Regions from separate parts of the Leucobacter faecis genome, predicted to be linked through region 2. Evidence: predicted binding sites of a transcription regulator. Region 2 holds the regulator's gene; the other holds the start of a gene.
The links. The regulator HspR, encoded in region 2, represses chaperone genes until heat shock. The targets are predictions, from matches to a motif close to AAGTTGAGTCNNNNNGACTCAACTT.
Positions count from the first base shown of each region.

Region 1: a site for HspR is predicted at 1,996-2,020, ahead of ACXR2T_RS12320 (ATP-dependent Clp protease ATP-binding subunit). Genes of this name have one in related genera too.

Region 1 covers NZ_JBTJEP020000017.1:2,412-6,701, reverse strand. Annotated here, with positions in the region: gene ACXR2T_RS12320 (ATP-dependent Clp protease ATP-binding subunit) at 1-1,911, opposite strand, end outside; gene ACXR2T_RS12315 (glycoside hydrolase family 1 protein) at 2,139-3,602, shown strand; gene ACXR2T_RS12310 (MFS transporter) at 3,599-4,290, shown strand, end outside.
Region 2 covers NZ_JBTJEP020000021.1:27,828-32,117, forward strand. Annotated here, with positions in the region: gene ACXR2T_RS13750 (class I SAM-dependent methyltransferase) at 1-1,375, opposite strand, end outside; gene ACXR2T_RS13755 (heat shock protein transcriptional repressor HspR) at 1,363-1,785, opposite strand; gene ACXR2T_RS13760 (DnaJ C-terminal domain-containing protein) at 1,864-2,817, opposite strand; gene ACXR2T_RS13765 (nucleotide exchange factor GrpE) at 2,810-3,442, opposite strand; gene dnaK (molecular chaperone DnaK) at 3,445-4,290, opposite strand, start outside.

The DNA.
Region 1 (4,290 bases), on a different contig from region 2:
GATCACCATCTCGTCGAGCCTGTTGATGAACTCGGGCTTGAACACGCGGCGCACCGTCTCGCGCACCGCGCCCTCCTTTTCGTCCCAGGTGAGGTCGGCGTCGATGAGGTACTGCGAGCCCAGGTTCGACGTGAGAATCAGAATCACGTTTCTGAAGTCGACCGTGCGGCCCTGCCCGTCGGTGAGCCGGCCATCGTCGAGCACCTGCAGCAGCACATCAAACACCTCGGGGTGCGCCTTCTCAACCTCGTCGAGCAACACGACCGAGTACGGCCTACGCCGCACGGCCTCGGTGAGCTGGCCGCCCTGCTCGTAGCCGACGTACCCCGGAGGGGCGCCGACGAGCCGCGACACCGAGTGCTTTTCGCCGTACTCCGACATGTCAATGCGCACCATGGCGTGCTCGTCGTCGAAGAGAAACTCGGCGAGCGCCTTCGCGAGCTCGGTCTTGCCGACGCCCGTGGGCCCGAGAAACAGGAACGATCCGGTGGGCCTGTTAGGGTCGGCAATCCCGGCGCGCGTGCGGCGCACCGCGTCGGCGACCGCCGAAACCGCGTCGGCCTGGCCGATGAGCCGCCTGCCGAGCTCACGCTCGAGCGACAGCAGTTTCTCGGTCTCGCCCTGCATCAGGCGCCCCACGGGAATGCCCGTCCAGGCCGCCACGACACCCGCGATCTCTTCGTCGGTCACCTGGTCACTGACCATGCGCGGCTCGGCGGGCTCGCCGCCATCGCCATCGGAACCACCGGTGCCGCCGGTGCCGTCAGCGCCGGATCCCGCTTCCTCTGCGCGCTCAGCCTCGGCGAGCTCTTTCTGAATGACCGGGATCTCGCCGTAGAGCAGCTTCGAGGCCTTCTCGAGCTTGCCTTCGCGCTGCGCCAGTTCTGCCTCCATGCGCAGTTGGTCGAGCTTTTCGCGCAGCTCGCCGACGCGGTTGAGCGAGGCCCGCTCGCGCTCCCAGCGCGCCTCGAGCACGTCCAGTTCGGCCTGCTTCGCGGCGAGGTCTTCGCGCAACTTCGCGAGCCGCTCTTTCGAGGCCGCGTCTTTCTCACGCTTGAGCGCGAGATCTTCGAGCTTCAACCGATCGACGGCGCGGCGCAGCTCGTCGATCTCGACCGGGGCCGAGTCGATCTCCATGCGCAGCCGGCTCGCTGCCTCGTCGATCAGGTCGATCGCTTTGTCGGGCAGCTGGCGCGCCTGAATGTAGCGGTTCGACAGCGCCGCGGCGGCCACGAGCGCCGAGTCGGCGATCGTCACTTTGTGGTGCGCTTCGTAGCGCTCCTTCAGCCCGCGCAAGATCGCGATCGTGTCTTCGACGGTCGGTTCACCGACGTACACCTGCTGAAAGCGCCGCTCGAGTGCAGCGTCTTTCTCGATGTACTCGCGGTACTCGTCGAGGGTGGTCGCGCCAATGAGCCGCAGCTCACCGCGCGCGAGCATGGGCTTGAGCATCTGCGATGCGGCGACCGAACTCTCGCCCCCGCCTGCCCCCATGAGGGTGTGCAGCTCGTCGATGAAGGTGATGTATTTGCCGTCTGATTCCTTGATCTCGGCGAGCACCGCCTTCATGCGCTCCTCGAATTCGCCGCGGTATTTGGCCCCCGCGATGAGCGCTGAAATATCGAGCGAAATCAGCTCTTTGTCCTTGAGCGACTCTGCAACGTCGCCCGCGACGATGCGCTGGGCGAGCCCCTCGACGACGGCCGTTTTACCAACGCCTGGTTCGCCAATAAGCACCGGGTTGTTCTTGGTGCGGCGCGTGAGCACCTGGCTGACACGCCGAATCTCTGCGTCACGACCGATCACCGGGTCGAGCTTGCCCGAGCGGGCCACCTCGGTGAGGTTGACGCCGAACTGCTCGAGCGCGCTGTCGCCGCCCTCGCCCTGGGCGGGCTGCCAATTTGCCTGCATGTGGGGTCCTTTCTCTGTGTGCAAGCGCCGGATCAGCGCTGCGCGTCACCGCCCGCAAGCCGTGCCGCGCAACACCCTCCAACAAACTTGAGTGTTGATGACTCAAGTTTATCGCCTCTTACCTATTCGCACCACTGCGGATACAGTAAATTTCACGCCGCGCAACGGTGCGCGGTCACGCCTTCGTTCGACGAGAGCTGTGGGCGTCGTATATCGAAGGGACGCCCGTGACCGCACACTCGACCCCCGCTGAACCAGACCTTCAAGACGGCGCCCCGCCCCGCATTCGCTGGTCAGCGGCCACCGCGGCGTTTCAGGTTGAGGGTGCCCGCACGTTAGGCGGCCGCGGCCGCACCATCTGGGACGACTTCGTCGACGCCCCTGGAGCGGTGTTAGACGCATCGACCGCAGACCCCGGCCCCGACAGCTACCACCGCTACTTAGAAGACGTCGCCCTCGCTCAGGGGCTCGGCCTCGACCGCTACCGCTTCGGCATCTCGTGGGCACGGGTGGTGCCCGAGGGGTCTGGGGCCGTGAACAGCGCGGGCCTCGACTACTACGACAGGCTCGTCGACGCACTACTCGAGGCGGGCGTGACCCCCTTTGCCACCCTGTACCACTGGGATCTGCCGAGCCCACTCGAAGCAGCAGGCGGCTGGTTGAACCGCGACACCGCGTACAGGTTCGAAGAGTATGCGGCGGTCGTGGCCGCGCACCTCGGCGACCGCGTGAAGCACTGGTACACGATCAACGAGCCCGCCATGACCGCGCTCGAGGGGTACGCGATCGGTACTCTCGCCCCCGCCAGGCAGGAGCTCTTTGGCGCACTCCCCGCCGCGCACCACCAGCTGCTCGCCCACGGGCTCGCCATGCGGGTGCTGCGCGAGGCGGGCGCGCAGCAGGTTGGCCTCACCAACAATCACACGCTCGTGCGCCCGCTCACAGATTCCGTCGACGACCTGATCGCGGCGGGTGCCTACGACGTGATCCATAACCGGGTATTTGCTGATCCGGTGCTAACTGGCCAGTACCCAGATCTCGCTGCGCTGGGGCTGCCCGAGATGCCCGCCCAGCCGGGCGACATGGAGCTGATCAGCGCGCGCCCCGATTTTTACGGCGTGAACTTCTATAACCCGACGACCGTGGCCGCGGCCCCCGAGGGCAGCCCGCTGCCGTTCGATCTCGTGCCCACTCCGGGCGCGCAGACGACGGGCTTCGGCGAAATGTGGCCGATCGTGCCCGCGGCGCTCACCGAACTGCTCACCGGCATGCGCGATACCTACGGCGCGGCGCTGCCGCCCATCATCATCGGCGAGAATGGCGCCTCGTTCCCCGAGCCCGATCACCTCACGCGCCAGGCCGCTGCTCCGGATCAAGCCGGGCCCGCCCCCGCCGAGCGCAACACCGACGACCCCACGGCCGACGAGCGCATTACCGACGAGCGCCGCATCGCGTACCTGGCGGGGCATATTCAGGCGGTGGCAGACGCGATCGCGGCGGGCGTTGACGTCGAGGAGTACACCGTGTGGTCACTCATCGACAACTTCGAGTGGGCGGCGGGGTATACGCAGCGCTTTGGGCTCGTGCACGTCGACTTTGAGACCGGTGAGCGCACCCCCAAGGCGTCGTATGACTGGCTGCGCGGGGTCATTGCGCACTCGCGTATCGACGTCTCGCGGTTACTGCCATGACCGCGCAGGTGCCCGGCACGCCCCGGGCCGCAATATCGCTTACGGGCTCGAACAAGTCAGGCCGGGTGGGCGGGTGGTGGCTGACCCTGTTTACGCTCGCGTGGCTCGTGATCTGGACGGCGCAGCTCACCCCGCTGCAGCTCTTGTTACCGCTGCAGCTCGACACCCCAGACAGCGCCTCTGGCTGGGTGTCTGGGGTCGTGTCATCGGGCATCGTACTGGGGGTGGGCGGGCTCGCCGGCGTGATCGCGGGCCCCGTCGCCGGGTCCCTTTCTGACCGCGGTAGTGGGCATCGCCGCCGCCCGTGGGCGCTCGGCGGTGCGTGGCTCGCGGCCGGCTGCTTGGTGCTCACCGGGTTCAGCTCGGGCCCCTGGCTCGTGGGCGCTTCGTGGGTGGGGGTGTCTGTGGGCATCGCGACGGCCTCTGCCGCGTTCACCTCGATGATCGCCGACCAGCTGCCCGTCGCGCAGCGCGGCGCCGCGTCGTCTGCCGTCGGCTCATCTCAGGCGCTCGGCATCGTGCTGGGCGTCGGCGCTGTCGTGCTGCTCGGCCTCGGCGTGCTCGCGGGCTACCTCTTGCTCGCCGCCATGATCGCAGTCGTGGGCACCGCAACCGCGCTGCTCTTGCCCGATCCGCCCGCGCCACTGCGCGCAGATTCCGGGCACACCGTCCCGGCGCCCGTTGCCGA
Region 2 (4,290 bases):
TGAGCCGGTGCGCGACGCCCGCGTGCACGGTTGCACCGGTGTGAAACGGCGGGTTGAGCAAGATCAGGTCGGCGGCGCCGGTTGGCACCGCTTCAAGTGCGTCGCCTCGGTGCACGGTGACGCGGTGCCCGACCCCTGCGGCTTCTGCCGTGACCCGGGTCGCGTTCGCTGCGGCGGCTGACTGGTCGGTGGCCGTCACCCGTGCGCCCGGCCAGGCGAGCGCCGCTGACACTGCGAGCACACCATTGCCGCATCCCAGGTCGACCACACGGTACGGGGGTGCAGCGTCGGCAGGGGTGACGCCAGCCAGCTCGCCCAGCTCAGCAGGGTCTGATGATTGCGCGGCGGGAGCGCTTAGTCCCCGCGGCGGGTCGCTGCGCAGCGTCTGCAACAGCAGCCGGCTGCCGTGATCGAGCGTGGGGCCGCCAAACGTCTGCCCGAACGCCGCAACCTGAAACTCGAGCGCGGGGTCGCTGCCCCACTTCGGAAAGGGGGCGGAGCCGTCGGTGCCAGCAGTAGCACCACCAGCACTAGCACCACCAGTGTTAGCCCTACCGGCACCGCGCGACCCCGTCGCGGTGAGCACGCGCGACTTACGCCAGCCGAGGCCCGCTGTGACGTCGGTGAAGTGCTCGGCCAGCACCTCGTTCATGCGGCGGCTCATGTGCTTATCTCGGCCACCAGCGAGCACCACCACGTTAGGGTCGGCGTAGCGCGCGATCGCCCACGCGATCTCCGTGAGTGCTTCGAGCCCGCGCGGCAACTGAACGAGCACCAGTTTTGCCCCGGTCAAGAGCTCCTCGCCCAACTCGTGCGACTGGTAGGCCTCAGTGAAGGTGGATTCTGCGACTCGCTGCGCTCCCGCAGAATGACCAAAACCTGAGCGCTGCGCTCCCGCAGAATGACCAGAACCTATCTCGTCCGCTCCCGCAGAATGACCAGAACCTGAACGTCGCGCTCCCGCAGAATGACCAGAACCTATCTCGTCCGCTCCCGGAGAATGACCAGATTCTACGCCCTGCGCTCCCGCGGCGTGATAGGAGTCTAAGCGCCGCGCGTTCGACGCGAGTGCGCGCTCGGCGAGCACGGGGTCTTGGTGAGTGCGGATCCGGAGCGACTCCAGAAGCGCCGCCGCCCCGAGCGTGAGCGCGCCGTGCCGGTCGCCGATGATCACGAGCTCGCCTGGGCCGCGTTGTGAACGCGCCGCGATGTCGCGCAGCACACCGGCAGCGTCCGACAGCAGCAGCAGATCGGTCGCGTCGTAGGCGCGCAGTTCGTCGGCATCGAAGTCAGGGTCACGCGTGAGCTGCGCGCAGAACGCCTCGATGTCGGGCAGCGTAGGCTCTGGCGCAGCGGCCGCGCTCACGGCTTCCACACCACAACTTCGGCCGCGCGTCGCACGCGCGTGCCACGGTGCAGCGTGATGACTTCGCCGCCTGCGGATCCGGCGGCAAAGACCCGCCTGTCTGGGCGCCGAAGCTGCTCTTCGGTGAGCGCGCGTTCGAGATCGCGCACGCGCGTCTCAAGCTCGCGCACCTGCGCCTCGAGCTGAAACACGCGCCGGATCCCCTCGAGGCTAAGGCCCTCGGCCGACAGCCGGGCCACCTCGCGCAGCTGGGCAACGTCGTGCAGTGAATAGCGGCGGGTGTTGCCGCGGGTGCGCTGCGGTGACACGAGCCCGATGCGGTCGTACTGCCGCAGGGTTTGGGGGTGCATCTCGGCGAGGCCTGCGGCGGCGGCGATCGCAAAGACCGGGGTGTAGCGGTCGAGCTGCTCGTGCGCCATGTGCCTTCTCCGTTCGCTGTGCAGCGTGTGTTGCAGTAAAACTGGGGGGGCGGGCGGCGTGTGGCCGCCCGCCCGCGCCTACCCGTGTGAGCGGGCCAGCAGATCCTCGCGGGGGTTCTCGCTCGGTTCGACCGCGCGAAACGCCTCGAGGGCCTCACGCGCCGCGTCAGACAGGTGGCTGGGCACAACCACCTGCACCTCGGCGAGTAGGTCGCCGACGCCCTTCGAGCTGGTGACGCCTCTGCCCTTCACCCGCAGCACGCGGCCGCTCGGAGTCCCGGGCTGAATCTTCAGCTTGACCGGCGCGCCACCAAGAGTGGGCACCTCTACTGTTGCCCCGAGCGCCGCCTCCGAGAAGGTCACCGGCAGCTTGAGGCGCAGGTGCTGGCCATCACGCTCGAACACCGGGTGCTTGCGCACCGCGATGGTCAGGATCAGGTCGCCTGCCGGGCCACCATTGGGGCTCGGCTCACCCTTGCCACGCACCTTAATCTTCTGGCCATCTGCGACGCCCGCGGGAATCTTCACCTTGACGGTGCCCGTAGGAGCCTGCAGCGTGACAGTGTCGCCGCTGACTGCGGTCTCAAAGTCGAGCGTGGTCGACGCTTGCACGTCGCGGCCGGGCTGGGGGCCGCGTGCGCCGCCCCCAAACATGTTGAAGATGTCTTCGAACCCCTGGCCGCCGCCCTGTGCACCGTAGTGGCCGCCACGACCAGCGCCGCCGCCGAACATGCCGCCAAACATGTCGTCGAAGCCCTGACCACCGCCGCCACCCGAGGTGAACCTGGCGCCGCCCATGCCCATGGCACGAATCTGGTCGTACTCAGAGCGCTGTTCTGCGTCAGAGAGCACCGAGTATGCCTCGCTGATCTCCTTGAACTTCGCCTCGGCGGCGGCATCACCCGGGTTGGAGTCGGGGTGATACTTGCGGGCGAGCTTGCGATAGGTCTTCTTCAGCTCTGCATCGGTGACACCTTTTTGCACACCCAGCGTCTTGTAGAAGTCTTTCTCAAGCCAATCTTGACTAGCCATCAGCCCCCACCGCCACCGCGACCTTGGCGGGGCGCAGCTCGACTTCGCCGATCCGGTAGCCCCGTTCGATTACGTCAAGAACCGTGTGCTCTTCAGTGCCGGGCACCGGCACCTGGGCAATCGCCTCGTGGAACTGCGGGTCGAAGGCTTCACCCTTCTCGCCGTAGCTCTCGAGGCCGAGCTTTTCGAGCGTGCCGCGCAGCTTCTGCGCGATCGTCGCGAACGCCGATCCCTCGGGGAGGTCGCCGTGCTGCTCGGCGCGGTCGAGGTCGTCGAGCACCGACAGCATCGGCGAGACGGCCGCCGCGACTGCGCGCTGCTTCTCGACCGCGGCATTTGCCTCGGTGCGCTTGCGGTAGTTCGCGTACTCTGCGCTCAGACGGCGCAGGTCTTCGAGGTAGGGGTTCTCGGCGTCACTCGCAGATGACTCGTCGCCGCCGCCGTTCTCGCCCTGATCCGGCACCTGATCTGATGCGCCCGAAGCAGCATCGGCCGCGTCAGCGTTCTGCTCAGCGTTCAAGATGTCCTCTACCGTGAAGTCGCCCTCCTGCGGCACAGGGCCGGAGGCATTTGCCTCCGACCCTGCTGCAGGAACGTCACCGTTGTGCTGTTCCTCGTTCGTCATGCTTACTTCTTCTCCTCGTCGTCTTCAACGACCTCGGCGTCAACAACGTCGTCATCGTTCGACTCTTCGGCGCCAGCCTCGGGGGCTTCAGCCTGTGCGGCGGCGTAGATTGCCTCGCCCAGCTTGCCCTGGCTTTCACCGAGCTTGTCTGCAGCTGCCTTGAGCGCGTCGTCATCTTCGCCGGCCAGAGCCTGCTTCAGCGCGTCGAGGTCGCCCTGCACCTCGGTCTTGACGTCCTCGGGCAGCTTGTCCTCGTTCTCCGAGATCAGCTTCTCGACCGAGTACGCGAGCTGCTCAGCATTGTTGCGCTGCTCAGCCGACTCGCGGCGCTTCTTGTCTTCTGCAGCGTGCTCTTCAGCCTCGCGCACCATACGCTCGATGTCGTCCTTCGAGAGAGTCGAACCACCCGAAATCGTGATCGTCTGCTCCTTGCCGGTGCCCTTGTCCTTCGCCGACACCTGCACGATGCCGTTGGCGTCGATGTCGAACGTGACCTCAACCTGCGGCACGCCGCGGGGAGCGGGCGCGATGCCGGTCAGCTCGAACGTGCCCAGATTCTTGTTGTCGCGGGTGAACTCGCGCTCGCCCTGGAACACCTGGATTGCGACCGAAGGCTGGTTGTCCTCAGCCGTCGTGAAGGTCTCGCTGCGCTTGGTGGGAATAGCCGTGTTGCGGTCGATGAGCTTCGTCATGATGCCACCCTTGGTCTCGATACCGAGGCTCAGCGGGGTCACATCGATGAGCAGAACGTCCTTGCGCTCGCCCTTCAGTACGCCAGCCTGCAGCGCAGCACCAACGGCCACAACCTCGTCGGGGTTGACGCCCTTGTTGGGCTCCTGGCCACCGGT